DNA from 4 places in the Pseudorhizobium marinum genome. Region 3 is predicted to be linked to each of the others. Evidence: predicted binding sites of a transcription regulator. Region 3 holds the regulator's gene; each other region holds the start of a gene.
What was found. The regulator LexA, encoded in region 3, represses DNA repair genes until DNA is damaged. The targets are predictions, from matches to a motif close to TGTTCNNNNTGTGTTCNG.

Region 1: a site for LexA is predicted at 2,825-2,842, ahead of EO99_RS0105260 (ImuA family protein). Genes of this name have one in related genera too.
Region 2: a site for LexA is predicted at 2,261-2,278, ahead of EO99_RS0115880 (ImuA family protein). Genes of this name have one in related genera too.
Region 4: a site for LexA is predicted at 3,411-3,428, ahead of recA (recombinase RecA). Genes of this name have one in related genera too.

The regions. Positions count from the first base shown of each region.
Region 1 is NZ_JMQK01000003.1:274,080-279,158, forward strand. It holds gene EO99_RS0105250 (error-prone DNA polymerase) at 1-404, opposite strand, end outside; gene EO99_RS0105255 (Y-family DNA polymerase) at 401-1,813, opposite strand; gene EO99_RS0105260 (ImuA family protein) at 1,854-2,804, opposite strand; gene EO99_RS0105265 (metallopeptidase family protein) at 2,972-3,409, shown strand; gene EO99_RS0105270 (DUF1737 domain-containing protein) at 3,427-3,633, opposite strand; gene EO99_RS0105275 (HpcH/HpaI aldolase/citrate lyase family protein) at 3,630-4,538, opposite strand; gene EO99_RS0105280 (hypothetical protein) at 4,649-4,876, shown strand; gene leuD (3-isopropylmalate dehydratase small subunit) at 5,009-5,079, shown strand, end outside.
Region 2 is NZ_JMQK01000013.1:15,315-20,393, reverse strand. It holds gene EO99_RS0115890 (DUF2161 domain-containing phosphodiesterase) at 393-1,073, shown strand; gene EO99_RS0115885 (alpha/beta fold hydrolase) at 1,181-2,038, shown strand; gene EO99_RS0115880 (ImuA family protein) at 2,337-3,095, shown strand; gene EO99_RS0115875 (DUF6504 family protein) at 3,013-4,527, shown strand; gene EO99_RS0115870 (error-prone DNA polymerase) at 4,524-5,079, shown strand, end outside.
Region 3 is NZ_JMQK01000026.1:33,853-38,931, reverse strand. It holds gene EO99_RS0122345 (ComEC/Rec2 family competence protein) at 195-2,696, shown strand; gene lexA (transcriptional repressor LexA) at 2,677-3,393, opposite strand; gene EO99_RS0122335 (VOC family protein) at 3,549-4,418, shown strand; gene kdsA (3-deoxy-8-phosphooctulonate synthase) at 4,423-5,079, shown strand, end outside.
Region 4 is NZ_JMQK01000005.1:268,866-273,944, forward strand. It holds gene alaS (alanine--tRNA ligase) at 1-2,108, opposite strand, end outside; gene recA (recombinase RecA) at 2,261-3,352, opposite strand; gene EO99_RS0108855 (carbohydrate kinase family protein) at 3,594-4,538, shown strand; gene EO99_RS0108860 (pseudouridine-5'-phosphate glycosidase) at 4,563-5,079, shown strand, end outside.

The DNA of each region.
Region 1 (5,079 bases), on a different contig from region 3:
CATTCCTCCAGAATGCATTCGCCCTTTTGCGCGCGCAGATTGCCGCGGCTCAACAGGCGGCAGAGATTGCCCCATCCCTTGCGGCTCCTGGGGTACGCGAGAATATCGGGCGTGCCGTCGGCAAAGACCAGCCGCGCGCCCGGCTGGAACCGGGTTGGCTGCATAGCCTCCGGCTCCTCCGGCCTGCGGCCGTGCTGCTGCTGGTGCTGCGCCATCTCCTTCATGTCGCGGACGCGATTGAAGGCCCGCACGACGCCGGCCACGGAGTTGCGGTCGGCAATCCCGAGACCTGCCAGGCCGATGGCCGACGCCTGCTGCACCATCTCCTCCGGTCTGGACGCACCTTCCAGGAAGGAGAAATTGGTCCGCGCGCCGATCTCGAAGAAGGCAGCCGCAGCCGTCATGCAAAGACCCCCTGCACGTACCAGCCGGGCGCCGTGTCCTGATGGTAATGGCCCTTGCGGTAGAGCCACAGGCGCTGGCCGGTCCTTACCTCGAGACGAAAATAATCGCGCTCCCCCGGATCCTCCTCGTCCAGCCACCATTCGGGAGAAATCCGCTCCGGCCCCTCTGCGCGCAGCACCTCGTGAAGGATGCGCCGCCAGCGGAAGCGGAAGGGCGGCCCGTCCGGAACCTCCGCCACCGCCTCGACCCGCTCGGGGTAGCGGAACAGGCGCACGGGCCTGTCGTGGACCTGAAAACCGAAACCGAGATCATCCCGCTTCGACGCGGCAGGCATGTTCAGGGCCGGCTGGAAGACGGACGCCCGCTCCGGGACATGGCTTTGACGCAGCGCGACCCCCTGCAGGACATGGCACCCGAGCCGCGCACTGACCCGGTCGACAAAATCACCCAGTGACGCCGCCTGCTGCCCCTGCCCCTCGAAATCCGTCTGGGTGGATCTGAAATCCTCGTGCCGGAGCACGTTGAGGCGAAGAATCTCGAAACCGAAACCCGCATCGAGATCGTCATGGACCGCCTTGAGGCGTTCCGAAAAGAGGGCGGCAATCCTTTGGGGCTCCCGCAGCGGCTGGGAGGCACCGGCCTCGATCCGGAAGACCTTGCCGTCCACCCGGAAGAGCACCAGTTCGAAGACGCGGCCGCCGGCCCCCCGCGCCTCCAGGCTTGGCAGCAGGAGAAGCGCCACCTGGCCGGCCAGATGCAGGATGTCCTCCTCCGCCCGGATCGGTTCCAGAAGCCGCCGCTCGCAGGACAGCACCGGCACCGGGCGGCGCGGAGAGATCGGCTCCTCCACCCTCCCCATCATCTGGTCCAGCCGCAGCAGGACCTGTGCGCCAAAGCGGCGGGCGAGCGGTGCGCGCGGGAGGGGAAGGATATCCCCGATGCGCTTGAGGCCAAGCTTCCGCAACGCGCCCACCAGATCCTGCTCCAGCCGGAGGGCAGCCACCGGCAGCGGCGCGGCAATCGTTTCCCTTTCCCTGTCGGCCACCACACCGCCATGGCCGAACCGACACACGGCCCAGGACAGGCCGGGCCATCCGGAAATGGCGCCCCTCGCATCGAAACCCATCTGGAACAGCCGCAACATCACGTCGTTCAGCAGCAGCTCCTCGCCACCGAACAGATGGGCGCAGCCGGTAATGTCGAGAAGCAGGCCCTTCTCCCCGTCGATCGCCACCAGCGGCGTGTAGCGGTCGCACCAGTCCGCAATGGCTTCCAGCAGGCTCCGGTCGGCAGCCGGGTTCTCGTCCACCACCTCCACCGACGGATGAATGGCTCGCGCCTCCGCCAGTCCCTGCCCCAGCCTGAGGCCCAGCGTCTCCGACATTTCGTCCAGCGACGTCAGCCGCATGGCATTCTCGTGCCGCCCGGCGCAGAGGATCGGCGGATGCTCAGGACGCCCGGTCGAACGCCAGGAGGGACCCCACTTGAGCCGGGCGATCCGGTCGGTCGACAGATGCGGGAGGACGATCGACAGGATGCGCTGTCCCGGGCGTGACAGAGACAGGGAGGGCTGGTGGACGGGCGAGGAGAAATTGACGGTCACGGGAATTCCACTCCAGGGTGAAAGAGAGCGGAGCCGGATTGCGGCTCTTCTCCAGGGTCAGACGGAAAACGGGATGGCCGAGGCTGCCGCCCAGCATCGAACCATCGGGGAGGCGCCGTTCCAGAGCCGGCGCCGGCTCGGCACGAAAGCGGAAGGCGGCACTGCTTGCCTCTTCATCGCCCGCATGCCGGAGCACGAAAAGCGGCCGCCCCGCCGCCTTTGCTCTGAGAGCAAGCCGCCGGCTTTCGGTCAGGCCGAACCCCGGAAGATTGCCACGGACTTCAAGAATGGTGGCTGCAAGCGCTCTGCTGGCCAGTGCAAGCTCGGCAATCCAGAGGGCGTCTTCCAGCTTTCGCGGCAGGGCAAACAGGAGCTGACCGGGCCTCAGCCCGAACTCCCTCAACCCCAGGGCATAGGGCAGGCCGGCCTCCTGCACGCAGGCCGTATCGCCGATCCACAGGACGGGTTCCCCTGTCGCCTTCTCATCCTTTCCGGGCGATCCCATCAACCGCGACGTCAGCGCCAGAAGAAGAGCCGTTGCGGCACCGGAGTCCCGGAAAAGCTGCGTCCTCACCTCTGTCAGCCCGTCCCGGGGCAGCCCGCCGTCCAGCAGGCAATCCACCTCCTGGACTCCAAAGCAAAACCGGTTTGATGATCCCGCAGCGGCTCCTTCCGCCGCAACGGCAGCGTCAGCCTGTCTGGCCGCTGCCATGGCGGGCAAGGCCTTTCCTTCCAGGCGGGCGATCGTTTCACGCAGGGCAAAAAGTCTCTCCTGCGCCGTGGCATCTTCAGCCATGGCGTCAGCTCCATTCTGTATGTTCTCTTTATGTTCTAATGGATTCCAGAGCTACCCAGAAGAGTCAACAGCCATTTTGGCGCCGACGCCCGTTTGCTCGGGCAGGCTGATGAATCCTCTCGAAAATTTCCTGAAATGAATTATATGAGCTCCCACAAGGAGCATGTATGGCCCGTATTGACCAAACTGACGACTGGCGGGACCGCCACGCGCCCACCATCAGTGCCTTCGAGTCCTTGGCGATCGAAGCCTATGGCAACCTGCCGGAAGAATTCCGGGCGCTGACCACGAACCTGACCATCGAGATCGAGGAATTTCCCGACGACGATATCTTCGAGGACATGGCGCTCGAAACCCCCTTCGACCTGCTCGGCCTCTTTGAGGGACGCGGCATCTCGGAGCGTTTCACCATGGAAACGGGCGAACTGCCGAACCGTATCCGGCTCTATCGCCGCCCGATCCTGGATTACTGGGCGGAAAACGAGGAGACACTGGGCGATATCATCACCCATGTGCTGATCCACGAGATCGGCCATCACTTCGGCCTGAGCGACGACGACATGGAGCGGATCGAGGCCAGCGCCGAGGAAGCCACCGAGCGCTGACCTTGGCCTGAAGCGGCCTACTGCTCGCCGAGCTTGATGTCGGGATGATAATCCTTGCCGTGCACTGTCTTCACGACGGCCTGGCCGCAGTACATCTTGTTCTCGGCGGCGTTGAAGCTGTGGCTGGGCGACCCATGCAGGTCCCAGCCCTTGTTCAGGGCATCCGTGACCCGGTGGCAGAAGGAAGAATCGTCGGGACCTGTGAGGAAACGGTAGACTTTCATGCGCTTGTCTTTCTGCTTTCGATGAGATGCAGCCGGGCGAGAAGCCTTTCGGCTTCTTCCAGATGCAGGCGTTCGACCATCCGGCCGTTGAGGTTGATGACGTTGAGGTCTGCCGTGTTTGGCTGCCGGAAGGCGGCGACGATGGCTTCAGCCTCGGCGATCGCTTCCGGAGCCGGTCCGAAGCTTTCGTTGGCGGCTTCAATCTGTGCCGGATGGATCAGCATCTTGCCGTCGAACCCCATGGCGCTACCCTGGGCGCATTCGACAACAAACCCGTCGGCGTCGCGAAAATCGTTGAAGACGCTGTCGATGACGTCCAGGCCATGTGCGCGCGCAGCCAGGACCACCTGCATCATCCAGGGCACCAGATAGACCCGTCCCGGCTGCGGCGGAACACCCGTTGCCTTGCGCAGATCGTTGAGGCCGATCACCAAGCACTCCAGCCGTCCTCCCGCCTCCCGTGCTGTCGCGGCGATGGCGGCTGCGTTGAGCACGCCCAGTGGCGTCTCCATCATCGCCCAGACCCGCAGGCTTTCCGGCGCGTTCGCAAGCGCTTCGGCCATCTGCCGGATTTCGCCCGGATCCTCCACCTTCGGCAGAAGCACCACATCCGGTTCAAGCTCCAGGACCAGCTCGACATCCTGGCGGCGAAACTGCGAGTCCGCGCCATTGATGCGGATCACCGTTTCCCGCGCCGCAAGCGGCGTCTCCCGAAAGAAACGGCGCAGGTTGTCGCGCGCTTCGGCCTTTTTGTCCGGAGAAACAGAATCTTCGAGGTCGAAGATCACCAGGTCGCAGTCCAGCCCGTGCGTCTTGTCGAGGGCGCGCCGGTTGATCGCGGGCACGCTGAGGCAGGAGCGGCGAGGGGGCGAAACGGGCGCCGAAGGAAAGGTCACGAATGTCATCGCGATTTTGTGACAAGCTTTTCGGCGCGGCGCAATATCGCAACCAGAGGAAAAGCCTTGCAAGGCAGACCGGCAGGGACCACATTCAGGTCCACAGAAAGGTCTGGACCATGCAAAACATTCGTTCGTTCTTCCTTTTCACCACCGGTGTCGCTCTCTTCGCACTGGCTGCTCTGCTGACCGCCTCCCTGACGGTCGCCTTCATGGGCATCGTTGGCGCGATTGCGGCAGGCCGCCTCCTGTCGGCGCGGCTGAAGCCCGTCCCGGTGAAAGCCAAGGCGCAGAAATCCGACCTTCGCGTCTGGAATGACGGCCGCGGGACCATCATCGACCTGTAAGCAGGGTCGACCAGACAAGCCGGGCAGCCTGATTTCAGGCGCCTGGCGTACCGCCTTGGGCCAAAACGGACCTTCAAATCGCTCCCGATTTGCTTTAAGGGCTTCCGCAGACAGTCGATGTGGAGGCAGATCATGGAAAAGTTCGTCAAGCTTACGGGCGTTGCAGCGCCGCTTCCGGTCGTCAACGTCGACACCGACATGAT
Region 2 (5,079 bases), on a different contig from region 3:
CTGTTGGTCGTGCCGAGTGCATGTGAAGACCCTTGAAAAACCGCTACACCCGGGCAGTTCGCACAAGCCGGAAAGTGATGCCGCGAAAATGCCCGGATCTCGAAAAGGAGGTTCGAGGGCTGCGAGCGGGGCACACCGCTTACGCCTGGGGTGACGCTATAGGCTCAAACACACCGCGGTCGCCTCCCGAGAGGGTCTGCGACTTGTCGGCGCCTGGCGTGTTTCTTCTGTTCGGCCAAGCTCGATCATCGCACTGTCGCCATGACGGCACTCTGGTCCACGCGCAGTCATGGCGGCGGTCTCCTTGGGCGAGAGTTTGTAACTGCAATGACAAGGATATCGCATGCGGGCGTTATGATGTACTAGGATTTTCCACTTCGATCTGCAGGCACATGGAAACGTCGCTCTATCTTCCCGTCAAAGGCTTTCTTGAGGAGGCAGGCTACACTGTGAAGGGTGAAGTGGGCGGCTGCGATCTGGTCGGCTTGAGCCGTGACGACCCGCCTGTCGTGGTGATCTGCGAGCTCAAACTGAGCTTCAATCTGGAGCTGATACTCCAGGCTGTCGACCGCGCGGCTGTCGCAGACGAGGTCTGGATTGCCGGGCGGGTATCGGCCAAGGGCAAGGGCCGAGAGGCCGACAGACGCTATCGCGATCTCTGCCGCAGGCTCGGGATCGGCATGCTCGGCATCTCCGATAGCGGCGCGGTCAGCGTGATCGTTGCCTCGGTATCGCCGATGCCGCGTACCAACTCGAAGCGCCGGTCGCGGCTGACGCGCGAGCACCAGCGGCGGCGCGGCGATCCGGCCCTTGGTGGAAGCACCCGCGCGCCGATCATGACAGCCTACCGCCAGCAGGCCCTCGGTTGTGCTCTGGTGCTGACATCAGGGCCGATGCGGGTGCGCGAAATCCGATCCACCATACCGGATGCGGGCAAGATTTTGCTCGCGAACGTCTACGGCTGGTTTGAACGGCTCGATAGAGGCGTCTATGGCTTGACCCCTGCCGGGCGCGAAGCACTGCTAGGATGGCCGCAGCAGGACATGCAGGCAACAATTGCCGGCTCCACCTGATTGCGACCGCCTCGATTGCTGCGACATCAACGGGCCGACGGAGCCAGCTGACCCAGACGACCTGAGGATGCCGCTGGATCACTTCAGCAGGCACTGCGTTAACCGGCATGACCGTATTTGCGCCTGAACATCGTTTCGTGAACGTGGGAAGCCTCCGGCTTCATGTGGTTCAGTTTGGACCTGCCGGCGGGCGGCCGGTCATGCTCCTGCACGGGTTCCCGGACTTCTGGATCGGCTGGAGGCGGCAGATTGATGCGCTCGCATCTGCAGGCTACCGGGTGATCGTTCCGGACCAGAGGGGTTACAACACCAGCGACAAGCCCCGCGGAGTGCGCGAATATGCCCTGCCCAGGCTTATCGGTGATGTCGTCGCACTCGCCGACGCGCTCGCCGTGGAAAGGTTTCATCTGGTCGGCCATGACTGGGGAGGCATTGTGGCCTGGGCAACAGGCGCGACGCTGCCTCATCGCCTGGACAAGCTTGTCATCCTGAATGCGCCCCATCCCGAGGTGTTGCTTGCCCATGCTGTGCACTCTCCGACGCAGTTCCTGCGCAGCAGCTACGTGGCGTTCTTCCAGATCCCCCTGTTGCCGGAAGCTGTCCTGGGGTCTCGTCGATCGGCCTTGCTGGTCCGAGCGCTCAGGGGTTCCAGCCGGCAAGGCGCGTTCGAAGAAGAAGATATCGTGGAATATCGGCATGCCTGGGAGCAACCGGAGGCGCTCTCGAGTATGTTAAACTGGTATCGCGCCTTACCCTTTCGCCCAAGTTTGAAAGCGCGGATTGTGACGCCGACCCTTGTCATCTGGGGGCTGCAGGACAAAGCTCTCGAGTTCGGGCTGGCGCAGCGCAGCCTCGCTCTTTGCGAAGATGGCAAGCTGGAGGTTTTCGCCCAGGCGACGCATTGGGTTCACCGGGAGGAAAGCGGCGCAGTCAACGCCGCGCTTACGGCCTTCCTCGACGGTTGAAGTCTCGCGTCCAAAGATGCTTCCCTTGCTACTCGACAACCCGGTCCGACAGCCTCAGGCGCAGGGTCACAACCTCCTGACAAGGGGAACGCGTCAGCCGTCAGATCGCAGCCGAGCTGGCCGAGCAGCAGGGGCAACCGTGCCGATTGCCGGTCTTCATCGGAAGCCGATTAGCGACGTCTAAAAAACCTGCGCCCGACCGGCTTGACTCTTTTCCGCGATGAGAACAGAAGAGGAACGTCAACTGTTTTGGAGCAGGAAGTCCTGTACACCGCGAACCTGAGGAGGTCCGTGAACGATGTCGCGTGTCCACAATTCTCGGGTCATCGACGAGCTCAGGGACCGGATAGCCGGTCTTGAGGGGCGCGGGTCGAAGAACGCGGCCGTGCTGCCCTTTGGCGTTTGCCAGATCGACGAGCGGCTGCCCGGGGGAGGTCTCGCCTACGGCGCCCTGCACGAGATCGCAGGCGGCGGCACCGGCACGGTGGACGGGGCGGCGGCAGCATTGTTTGCCGCGGGAATAGCGGCGAGGGCCAATGGCAAGGTGTTGTGGTGTCTGACCAGGCCCGACCTGTTTGCCCCTGCGCTGTCGCAGGCAGGGCTGCATCCGGACCGGGTGATTTATTGCCAGGCTGACAAAGAGGAGGACGTCCTGGCCTCCATGGAAGAGGGACTGTCATTCGGCGGCTTGGCTGCCGTCGTCGGCGAGCTTGTCCGTCTGCCCATGACCGCCTCCCGCCGCCTCCAGCTTGCGGCTGAGAAGACGGGGACAATCGGTCTGGTCGTTCGTCGGTGGCGGCGACAGACGGAGGCATCGGACTACGGCAATCCCACGGCGTCCTCCACCCGATGGCGGGTGAGCGTGCTGCCGTCGGAGCCATTGCCGGTGGCGGGAGTCGGCAGGGCGCGATGGCTGGCCGAACTGATGCGTGTGAAAGCAGGCGAGTGTGCTGAGTACGAAATTGGAGCCTGTGATGCCAAGGGTCGCGTGTGTCTACTTCCCGTATCTGCCAACGGACCGGATCAGACGGCATGGAGAGGCAACCATGCCGTCTGACCAACCGCTCGTCGTCATCTCCCGGTCGGGAACAAGGCGCTGGGTGTCTGCCATCGATCGGGCTGCCCGTGACGTAGGCCTGCGGGTCGGCATGCCCGCCAGCAAGGCGCAGGCGATCATCGCCAACCTCACCATGATCGATGCCGATCCGGCCGCGGATGCCGCAGCCCTTGAGAGGCTTGCACTCTGGGTTCTGCGGCAATACAGCCCTGTTGTCGCCGTGGACGGGACCGATGGCATTGTCATCGACACGGAAGGCGCCGACCACCTTCGCGGCGGCGAGATGATGATGGTCTCCGGCCTGGTGAATTCGCTTCGCGGCCGTGGACTGACGGCGCGGGCGGCGGTGGCGGATACCTGGGGAGCGGCGCATGCGCTGACCCGCCTGACGGCGGCTGAAACAACGGTGGTTCCCGTCGGTGGGTTGAGCAAGGCCGTCGTCGGACTGCCGATTGATTGCCTGCGCCTGCCAGCGGATACGATCCAGGGTCTGCGCGTCCTGGGTGTCGAAACCGTCGGCGAATTGTCGGCGATGCCGCGGGCGCCGCTGACATTGCGCTTCGGTCCTGAGGTCGCACGACGGCTCGACCAGCTTTTTGGCCGCGTCGCCGAGCCGATCGAACCCTTGCGGACGCCGGAAACCGTCGCGGTCTCACGCGACTTCCAGGACCCGATCGGGGCGGCCGAGACGATCCAGAAATACGTTCACCGCCTGGCCCGCCAGCTGAGTGCCGAGCTTGAAGGACGGGGCCTTGGCGTGCGCCGTTCGGACCTGGTCATCCATCGCGTCGACAACACGAGGCAGTGTCTGCGCGCCGGACTTGCAAAGCCTGTTCGCGATCCCGCCCGTCTTGCCAAGCTTCTGTGCGACCGCATCGAAAAGATCGAACCGGGCTTTGGTATCGAGAAGATGGTGCTCGTGGCGGTGATGGCCGAACCGCTGCAAGAGAAGCAGACGACGGCCTCTCTGATGGAGGAACAGGTCGTCGACGTGACACCTCTTATCGACATCCTGGGCAACCGGGGGCAGCGCCTCTATCGCATGACGCCGGTTGCCTCGGACGTCCCCGAGCGGTCGGTAACCCGGATCGCGCCAACGGCGGACGCGACCGGAGCCGACTGGGCGGCCAGATGGCCGCGTCCGTCGCGGCTTATGGCAAGACCGGAAGCAATCGAGGTTATGGCCCTGCTTCCTGACCAGCCACCGGCCGTGTTCACCTGGCGTGGCAAGCGCCGCCGCGTCAAAAGGGCAGATGGGCCTGAACGCATCTTCGGCGAATGGTGGACGCGTCCCCGGGAGATGCAGGCGGTACGGGATTATTTCGTTGTCGAGGACGAGCAGGGCGAGCGGTACTGGCTCTATCGCGCCGGTGACGGGGTCGATCCGGAAACCGGCTCGCATCGCTGGTTCATACACGGGGTCTTCGGATGAGGTATGCCGAGCTCCAGGTCACGACACACTTCAGCTTTCTGCGCGGAGCAAGTTCCGCCGCGGAGCTGTTCGCCACGGCCGCGGCTCTTGGCATCCATGCCCTTGGGATCGTCGACAGGAACTCGCTGGCCGGGATCGTCCGCGCCTGGGAGGCTGCCAAGGCCACGGGCATTCGCCTTGTGGTCGGTTGCCGTCTCGACCTTGCCGACGGCATGTCACTTCTGGTCTACCCGATCGATCGCCCGGGATACTCGCGGCTCACCCGGCTGTTGTCGCTCGGCAAGGGCCGGGGTGGCAAGGGAAAATGCCGCCTCGATATCACCGACGTCGCCACCTACAGCGACGGGCTGATCGCCATTCTCATTCCCGACGAAGCTGACGATATCTACGCGGGACAGCTGCGGAAGGTGGCCGCAATCTTCGGCGACAGGGCCTATGTCAGCCTGTGCCTGCGTCGCCGGCCCAACGACAGGCTGCGCTTGCACACGCTGTCGAACATGGCCGCCAGGCACAAGGTGAAGACCGTCATCACCAACGATGTCCTGTTCCATG
Region 3 (5,079 bases):
GCGGCTGCTGCCAAGCACTGCTGATGTCTAATTGTGCACTGCCGAAATCACTTCTGCCTCCCATGCTGGAATGGGGTTAAGAAACAGTCATTATGCGGTCCGCCAGAGTGCTTCGGGCAGCCCGACACATGCGCGGGTTGCATTTTTTCGCTGGCGGTTGCATGCTTCGAAGCTGTCGCCGGGACGGGCCGCCGATGCCGCAGGAAAGGGTGCTTCTCGAGAAGTGGGAGGCGGACGAGGCGCCCTCGCTCCGCGAGGCAAACGGCTTGCTTCCGGTTCCTCAGGCACCCGCCACGGACCTGGCGGATACGCAGCTGGATGGCGTCGACCGATGGGCAGCCACTCGCAAGCGCTGGCGTGTGGATCTCGCCCGCGACCGGTTCGTCCTGCGCCTCACAGCCATGGTCGAGGAGGAGAGAGCCCATGGGCACATGTTCCTCTTCTGCCCGGTGCTGATCGGCATCGGCGCGATGGCCTGGTTCTCCTCTCCCGTCGATCCGCCCGCCGTCGCCATCCTGGCGTGCCTCGGGGTGTTCACGCTCGTCGTCATCGTCGCCAGGGCGCGATCGGGTATCCTCCCGCTCGTCCCGCTGACGCTGGCCCTGCTTCTGGCGGGGGCCGGGCTGGCGCAGGTGGAGACCTGGCGCCGGTCGACCCTTCTTCTCGACTCGCCCGTGACGACCCTGGTGACGGGCGAGGTAGAACGGCGGGAGGCCGCAGGACCGGGACGGTGGCGCTACATCATCCGGCTCGCCGCCACGGCCGACCCGGTGATCCGCCGCCCGCCCGAGCAGGTCGTGCTGCTGGCGCGCTCCCGGCACGTCCCGTTCGAGGCAGGAGAATGGATCAGCGGCCGGGCGCGCCTCTCGCCGCCCTCGGGTCCGGCGCTGCCGGGCCTCAATGATTTCGCCTTCAGCGCCTATTTCGACGGCATCGGCGCCGTCGGCTTCTTCTATGGCGCACCCCTTCGTTCCGCGGAGCCGCGGCGTCCTGCAGGCGCAGCGTCAGGCGGGCTGGAGCGGCGCATCTTTGCCCTTCGCGGCGCGATCGCCGAGCGGATCCGGGCGACCGTGCCGGGTGACGCCGGCGCCTTCGCGGCCGCCATTGTCACCGATGAGAGACGCGCGATCTCGCAGGAGACGACGGAGGCGCTGCGCATTTCCGGCCTTGCCCATATCGTCGCCATCTCCGGCCTCAATATGGCGCTCGCCGCCGGCATCTTCTTCGTCGGGCTGAGGACGATCCTGGGCTGGTTTACCGGCTTCGCGCAGGCCTGGCCGGTCAAGAAGATCGCCGCTTTCGGCGCGCTGCTGATGGCGACCGCCTATTACCTGATCTCGGGTTTCGCCATCTCGGCGGAACGCGCCTATCTGATGATGTCGGTGATGCTGATCGCCGTCTTCTTCGACCGGATGGCGATCAGCCTGCGCAATGTCGCGATCTCCGCGCTCGTCATCCTCGCCATGTCGCCCTCGGAAATCCTGGGGCCGAGTTTCCAGATGTCCTTTGCCGCAACGGTCGCGCTGGTTGCCGGCTATGCGGTCTGGAGCCGGCGAGCGGCCGACGCCGAGGCGACGTTCTTTCCGCCGCTCAAGGGCCGATGGGCCGTCGCCACGACCGGCTGGCATTTCATGGTCGGCATCTTCGTCACCTCCCTGATCGGCGGACTGTCCACGGCCATCTACTCCATGGAGCACTTCCACCGCCTTGCGGGCTACGGCCTGGCGGCAAACCTCGCCGTGATGCCGATCATCTCCTTCATCGTCATGCCGGCCGGTCTCGTCGGCATGCTGCTGATGCCCTTCGGGCTGGACGCTCCCTTTCTGACGCTGATGGGCCACGGTCTTTCCGCGGTGATTGCCGTGGCAAACCACGTGGCCGCCTGGGGCGGCGACGTCCCCGTCGGCCGCCAGCACCCCTGGTTCCTGGCAATCGCATCGGCCGGTTTCCTGCTGCTGGCGCTGCTGCGCACGCGTTTGCGGCTCGTTGGCCTGCCGCTTCTGGTGCTGGCCTTCCTGCTGAGCTGGCACGCGCAGCGACATCCCTCGGGCGATCTTCTGGTGGCGGAGGACGGTGCCCTCGTGGCGCTTCTCGGGCCGGCTGTTGCCACCAACCGTGCCCGCCCGCCGGACTTCATCTTCGATCAATGGCAGCGGGCGCTGCGGCTGGAACAGCCGCTAGCGCCGAAGGTGTCACCATCCGGAGATATCGCGGCGATTTTGGTCAGTGACCCTCCCGACCGGCTGCCCCTGGATCCGGATCAGCTGGCACAGGTCCGCACAGCGATGCGCGAGATGGCCCGGGTGGCGGAGGAGAGCAGGGGGCTCTTCCATTGCATGCCGAAAGCCTGGTGTCTGGCCGTCACGACCGAGGGAGCGTTGGTTGCGGTGATGGAGGACGGCCGGCTCACCGGCATCGGCTGTGATCTGGCGGCGGTCGTCGTTGCACCCCGCGCCCGCTTCGACCACTGCTACTCCGGTGCGCTACTGATCAGCGGCAAGGCGCTGCGAAAGACCGGCGCTCTGGAGATCCGCTTCAGCGGCAGCGAAGACATGCGGCGCTGGCAGGCGACTGCGGCGATGCGCGGTATAGACCGCCCCTGGACCCGCCATCGCCACTACGAATGGCGCAGCGACAGCTTTGACCCAAGTCTTTCCGAGTCGCTCTCGATGCTGCTCAGTGGTAGCGGCGGATGAGGCCGACGAGCTTGCCCTGAACCTTGACGCGGTCCGCCGGCAGGATGCGGGTTTCGTAAGCCGGGTTGGCGGCTTCCAGCGCGATCGAGGCGCCGCGGCGACGGAAGCGCTTCAGCGTGGCTTCCTCGTCGTCCACCAGGGCAACGACGATGTCGCCGGGTCCGGCCGTCTGGCCGTTGCGGATGATGACCGTGTCGCCGTCGAGGATGCCGGCCTCGATCATCGAATCGCCCTTCACCTCCAGCGCGTAATGTTCGCCTGGTCCCAGCATCTCGATCGGAACGGAAATATCGTGGGTATTGTTCTGGATGGCCGAGATCGGCACGCCGGCGGCGATGCGGCCCATCACCGGAACGGTCGCGCTGCCGCCCTCGTCGTTGGCGGCCCGCGCCGCAGGGGCGGGTACCGGCTTCGTCTTGCCGAGGCTGCCCTCGATGACGCTCGGCGAGAAGCCGCGACGCGGTTGCAGGCTGCTGCTGTAGGCCTCCGGCAGCTTGATCACTTCCAGCGCCCGGGCCCGGTTGGGCAGGCGGCGGATGAAGCCGCGCTCCTCGAGCGCCGTGATCAGCCGGTGGATGCCCGACTTCGAGGCCAGGTCCAACGCATCCTTCATCTCGTCGAAGGAGGGCGGTACGCCCGATTCCTTCATCCGTTCGTGAATGAAGAGAAGCAGTTCCTGCTGTTTGCGCGTGAGCATCGTGGCCCCTTCGGTGTGAAACAAATACGGAACAGACTGTATCTGTTCCACATGTGTTCCGCAAGGGTCAAAATTTCCGTCGAATTGCGCAGACGCCCCTTCCGGAAGAGGGCATAGCACGCTCTCATGAGGTCCGTATCCCGAGAGGAACCATGATGAACATCCGCAGCATCGATCACCTGGTCCTGCCCGTGTCCGGGCTGCCGCAGGCGCGCGCAGCGCTCCAGCGCCTGGGCTTCACGGTCGCCCCGGATGCCCGCCATCCGTTCGGGACCGAAAACGCCTGCGTGTTCCTGGAGGACGGCGCCTATCTGGAGCCGCTCGCCGTCGCCGACCGCGCGACCTACGACCGGTCGTCCGACACCGGCAATGTCTTCACCGCCCGCGACCGGCAGGTGCGCCGCATCTTGCCCGATGCCGGATTGTCCGCCGTCGTGCTGGCAACCGCTGATGCCGTCGCGGAAGATGCCGGCTATCGTTCGGAGGGCGTATCTGCCGGAGAGATCCTGGAGTTTTCCCGCAAGCTGTCGCTGCCCGAGGGTGGAGAGGTTACCGCGAGCTTTCGACTGGCCTTTGCCGCCGACGAGCGTTCGCCGGCTTTCTTCCTGTTTTCCTGCCAGCGGATCAACGCGCTCCCCCGCGACATCGGCGCCCTGGCGCGCCATGCCAACGGCGTCTCGGGCCTGCGGGAAATCGTGCTGGCTGCGGCTCGACCGGCGGAGGAGTGTCACCTCCTGGAGACGGTGCTGGCGGCGCAGGGCATGCGCCAGGGTGATTCCATCGTGTTCCAAACCCGCAACGGCATTCTGCGGGTCATCGAGGATCAAACGCCGCCCGACGCTTCCTCGTCCGACCGGGGCGCGATACCCGGCCTGCGCGGGCATTCGGTGGTCTTTGCCGTCGCCGATCTCGCCGTGACAGAGGCGGTCCTTGCTGCTAATGACGTGCCGTTCCTGCGCCGGGACAACCGCCTGATCGTGGCGGAGGCCACCGGGCAGAAAGTGGTATTTGCCTTCGAGGAGTAATGCGATGGACGTGAGCCCGAATTCTGAGGTCTATGCGGGCGAGGGCGCCGGCCGTGTGCTCTTCTCGCAGACGGCACGCTTTTCCCTGATTGCCGGCCCCTGCCAGATGGAGAGCCGCGACCATGCCTTCATGGTCGCCGGCGTGCTGAAGGAACTCTGCGGCAAGCTCGGCATCGGGCTCGTCTACAAGTCGTCCTACGACAAGGCGAACCGCACCTCCATCTCCGGCAAGCGCGGCATCGGCTTGGAGAAGGCGATGGAAGTCTTCGCCGACCTGAAGACGGAGTTCGGCTTCCCCGTCCTCACCGACATCCACACCGAGGAACAGTGCGCGCTGGTGGCGCCGACGGTCGACATCCTGCAGATCCCCGCCTTCCTCTGCCGCCAGACCGATCTCCTGATCGCCGCCGCAAAGACGGGCCGCGTCATCAACGTCAAGAAGGGCCAGTTTCTCGCCCCCTGGGACATGAAGAACGTGCAGTCGAAGTTCCTGGCCAGCGGCAATCCGAACGTGCTTCTGTGCGAGCGCGGCGCCTCCTTCGGCTACAACACGCTGGTCTCCGACATGCGCTCGCTGCCGACCATGGCGGCCATGGGCTCGCCGGTCATCTTCGATGCGACTCACTCGGTGCAGCAGCCGGGCGGCCAGGGCGGCTCGACC
Region 4 (5,079 bases), on a different contig from region 3:
CGCACGCCGGCGCCGACGGCGCTTTCGGAGAGCACCCGGACGAGGCCGATGTCACCGGTCGCATTCACATGCGTACCGCCGCAGAGCTCGATTGAATAGGCCTTGCCGGCCTTGTCACCATCCGTGGACACGCCCATCGACACGACGCGAACCTCGTCACCGTATTTTTCGCCGAACAGCGCCATGGCGCCTTCCGCGATCGCGTCGTCGACGCTCATCAGCCGCGTCGTCACCGGCGCGTTCTGCAGCACGATGGCATTTGCCATCTCCTCGACCCTCTGCATTTCCTCCACCGTCAGCGGCTTCGGATGCGAGATGTCGAAGCGCAGGCGCTCGGGTGCCACCAGCGAGCCTTTCTGGGCGACGTGGGTGCCCAGAACCTCGCGCAGTGCCTCATGCAGCAGGTGTGTGGCGGAGTGGTTGGAGCGCAGGCGCGAGCGGCGGGCATGATCCACCGTCAGCGCGACCGGTTCGTTCGTCTTCAACGTGCCGGAAACCACCTTGGCGATATGGACGAAGACGCCTTCGCCCTTCTTCTGGGTATCGGTTACTTCCAGCCGGGCATGGTCGGTGCTGATCACGCCGGTGTCGCCCATCTGGCCGCCCGACTCGCCGTAGAACGGCGTCTGGCTCACGACCACCTGGACCGTGTCGCCGGCACTGACCGAATCGACCACGGCGCCGTCGCGGACGAGCGCCTGCACCACGCCTTCGGCCGATTCGGTATCATAGCCGAGGAATTCGGTGGCGCCGTGCTTCTCGCGCAGCTCGAACCAGATCGTCTCCGTCGCCGTGTCGCCGGATCCGGCCCAATGGGAGCGGGCTTCGGCCTTCTGGCGCTGCATGGCATCGTTGAAGCTGGTGAGATCGACGCCGATGTTGCGGGCGCGCAATGCGTCCTGCGTCAGGTCCAGCGGGAAGCCATAGGTGTCGTAGAGCTTGAAGGCGGTCTCGCCGTCGAGGCTGTCACCTTCCGAGAGATCGGCGGTGGCATCGGAGAGCAGCGTCAGGCCGCGATCCAGCGTCTTGCGGAAACGGGTTTCCTCGAGCTTCAGTGTCTCCGATGTCAACGCCTCGGCGCGCACGAGCTCCGGATAGGCGCGGCCCATCTCCTGCACCAGCGTCGGCAGCAGCGTGTACATCAGGGGCTCGCGGGCGCCCAGAAGCTGCATGTGGCGCATTGCGCGGCGCATGATGCGGCGCAGCACATAGCCGCGGCCTTCGTTGGATGGCAGCACGCCGTCGGCGATCAGGAAGGCGGAGGAGCGCAGATGGTCGGCGATGACGCGGAAACTTGCCGCCTGCTCACCTTCCGCCTTCGCACCAACCACCTCTTCGGTCGCCGCGATCAGCGTCTTGAACAGGTCGGTTTCGAAGACGCTCGAAACGCCCTGCAGGATGCAGGCCATGCGCTCCAGGCCCATGCCGGTATCGATCGACGGGCGCGGCAGCGGCGTGCGCTCGCCCGGGGCCGTCTGGTCGAACTGCATGAAGACGAGGTTCCAGAACTCCAGGAAGCGGTCGCCATCCTCTTCCGGCGTGCCGGGCGGTCCGCCCCAGACATGCTCGCCCTGGTCGATGAAGATTTCCGAACAGGGGCCGCAGGGGCCGGTGTCGCCCATCTGCCAGAAGTTGTCGGAGGTCGGGATGCGAATGATCTTGTCGTCGGAGAAGCCGGCGATCTTCTTCCACAGATCGGCCGCTTCCTCGTCTTCGGAATAGACCGTGACCAGCAGCCGGTGCTTGGGCAGGTCGAAGCCTTTGGTGACGAGGTTCCAGGCGTATTCGATCGCCTGTTCCTTGAAGTAGTCGCCGAAGGAGAAGTTGCCGAGCATCTCGAAGAAGGTCAGGTGGCGGGCGGTGTAGCCGACATTGTCCAGATCGTTGTGCTTGCCGCCGGCGCGTACGCATTTCTGCGAGGTCGTGGCCGTGGAATAGGGGCGGCTCTCCAGACCGGTGAAGACATTCTTGAACTGCACCATGCCGGCGTTCGTGAACATCAGCGTCGGGTCGTTACGCGGCACGAGCGGGCTCGAGGACACCACCTCGTGGCCATTCTTTCGGAAATAGTCGAGGAAGGTCGACCGGATGTCATTCACGCCGCTCATGCTACGCCCTTTGTTCCGCCGAATGCGGGTCCGTCACTGAAAACCACTGGCTTTTATCGCCCGTGTCCCTGACTGTCCAGCCAAACGCGGAACCGGCCGCGCATCTTTCCAGATGGCGGCCGGCTCGAACAATCTCACAATGAGGCGAAGGACTACATCTCGGCCGATTCATCACCGTCGTCGCCGGCGTCCGGGCCGCCGTTCTGCAGGAAGCGGTCGGCGATCAGGCCGGCGTTCTGGCGCAGCGACAGCTCGATCTCGCGGGCCATTTCCGGGTTGTCGCGCAGGAAGGTCTTGGCATTTTCACGCCCCTGCCCGAGCCGCTGGCTGTTATAGGAGAACCAGGCACCCGCCTTCTCCACGATGCCGGCCTTGACGCCGAGATCGACCAGTTCGCCCGTCTTCGAGACGCCTTCGCCATACATGATGTCGAATTCGACCTGCTTGAAGGGCGGCGCCATCTTGTTCTTGACGACCTTGACGCGCGTCTGGTTGCCGACCACCTCTTCGCGCTCCTTGACCGCGCCGATGCGGCGGATGTCGAGGCGGACCGAAGCGTAGAACTTCAGCGCGTTGCCGCCGGTGGTGGTTTCCGGCGAACCGAACATGACGCCGATCTTCATGCGGATCTGGTTGATGAAGATGACCATGGTGTTGGAGCGCGAGATCGAGGCGGTCAGCTTGCGCAGCGCCTGGCTCATCAGGCGCGCCTGCAGGCCCGGCAGGCTGTCACCCATCTCACCTTCGATTTCGGCGCGCGGCGTCAGCGCGGCGACCGAATCGATCACCAGCACGTCGATGGCGCCGGAGCGCACCAGCGTATCGGTAATCTCGAGCGCCTGCTCGCCGGTGTCGGGCTGCGAGATCAGAAGGTTCTGGAGGTCGACGCCAAGCTTGCGGGCATAGACCGGATCGAGCGCGTGTTCGGCGTCGACGAAGGCGCAGATGCCGCCCTTCTTCTGCGCTTCCGCAATGGTCTGCAGGGCCAGCGTCGTCTTGCCCGAGCTTTCCGGACCATAGATCTCGATGATGCGACCCTTCGGCAGGCCGCCGATGCCCAGGGCGATGTCGAGGCTGAGGGAGCCGGTGGAGACCGTCTCGACTTCAACCACGCTATCGTTCGCGCCGAGCTTCATGATCGAGCCCTTGCCGAAGGATCTCTCGATCTGCGAAAGTGCTGCGTCCAGCGCCTTGCTCTTGTCCACTGTCTTATCCTCTACGAGCCGCAACGAATTTTGTGCCATCTGATCCACCTTTAGGTTATTGACGCCCCGCAGGCAACGAAGCGGCCGATAAAGATTATGTACTCTTTTTGTTCTCATTATGCAAGTAGCGTCGCAGCGCTTGAATTACCGTCGTTTTTCCTGACAAGTTCGCATTCCGTTCACGCATCAGCCGGTGTGGACAAGGCAGTGAACACGTCCCCCTCGCATTCCGCGAGAAGCATCGAATCGGACCCGCTATGACGCCCGCAAAGGCAACCCTATGAGCCGGCGCGTTCTCGTCCTCGGTGGCGCCCATCTCGATCGCCGCGGCCGGATTTCCGGAGACACCGCCATGGGCGCCAGCAATCCGGGCGCCTGGATGGAGGAGATCGGCGGCGGCGCCTTCAATGTCGCCCGCAACCTCGCGCTCCTCGGTCATCAGGTCACCATGGTCTCGCCGCGCGGCGGCGACATGACGGCCGACAAGATCGCCGCCGCCGCGGAGGCCGCCGGCGTCATCGATCGTCCCTTCGTCTTTCTCGACAGGGCAACGCCGAGCTACACCGCCATCCTCGAACACGACGGCAATCTCGTCGTGGCGCTCGCCGATATGGATCTCTACCGCCTGTTCGGCCCGCGGCGCCTGCAGGTGCGTGCGCTGCGGCAGTCCATCGAGGAGGCGGAACTGATCGTCTGCGACGCCAACCTTCCGGCAGAGACGCTGACGGCCCTTTGCGCGGCAGCCAGCCTGGCCGGCGTTCCGGTTGCCGGAATCGCCATTTCGCCCGCCAAGGTCGTTCGCTTTTCCGCGGCCCTTCCGGCCCTCGCCTATCTGTTCATGAACGCGGCCGAGGCTGCCGCCCTTTGCGGCACCCAGGCGGCCACGGCCGCAACCTGGCCGGTGCATCTGCGGCGCAAGGGCCTGCGGGCGGGCGTGGTGACGGATGGCGGCCACAAGCTTGCAGCCTTTGACGCCACCGAGAGCCTGACCATGGCGCCGCCACCGCTCACCTATACCGCCGATGTCACCGGTGCCGGCGATGCGCTTGCCGCCGGCACCCTCGACGCGCTGCTGCGCCACAAGGGACTGCCGGAGGCGATCCGCTGCGGCATTGCCGCGTCGCGGATCACGCTGCGCTCGCCGCATGCGGTGGCGCCCGACCTCACGCCCGATGCCATGGACTACGAAACGACCCTTGTCGGCGCGCCTCAAAAGGTGTTCTGAGAGGCAACCATTCCGGAGACAGACATGACCCAGACCGCGACCCCCGCCCTGCCCATCGTTTTCTCGCGCGAGGTCGCGGCGGCCCGCGCCGCAGGCCTGCCGCTCGTGGCGCTCGAATCGACCATCATCACCCATGGCATGCCCTATCCCGGCAACATCGAGATGGCCCGCAGCGTCGAGACGATCATTCGCGATGGCGGCGCCGTGCCGGCAACGATCGCGGTGCTGAACGGCGTGCTGCATGTCGGCCTGGAGGAGGACCAGCTCGAGCAGCTTGCCCAGGCCAAGGACGTGATGAAGCTGTCCCGGGCGGACTTCGCCTTTGCCCTTGCCACCGGCCGCACCGGCGCCACCACGGTTGCCGCCACGATGATTGCCGCGGCCCTCGCAGGCATCCGTGTCTTCGCGACGGGCGGCATCGGCGGCGTTCACCGGGGCGCCGAAGAAAGCTTCGACATTTCCGCCGACCTGGAGGAACTGGCCAAGACGGATGTCATCGTCGTCTGCGCCGGCGCCAAGGCGATCCTCGACATCCCCAAGA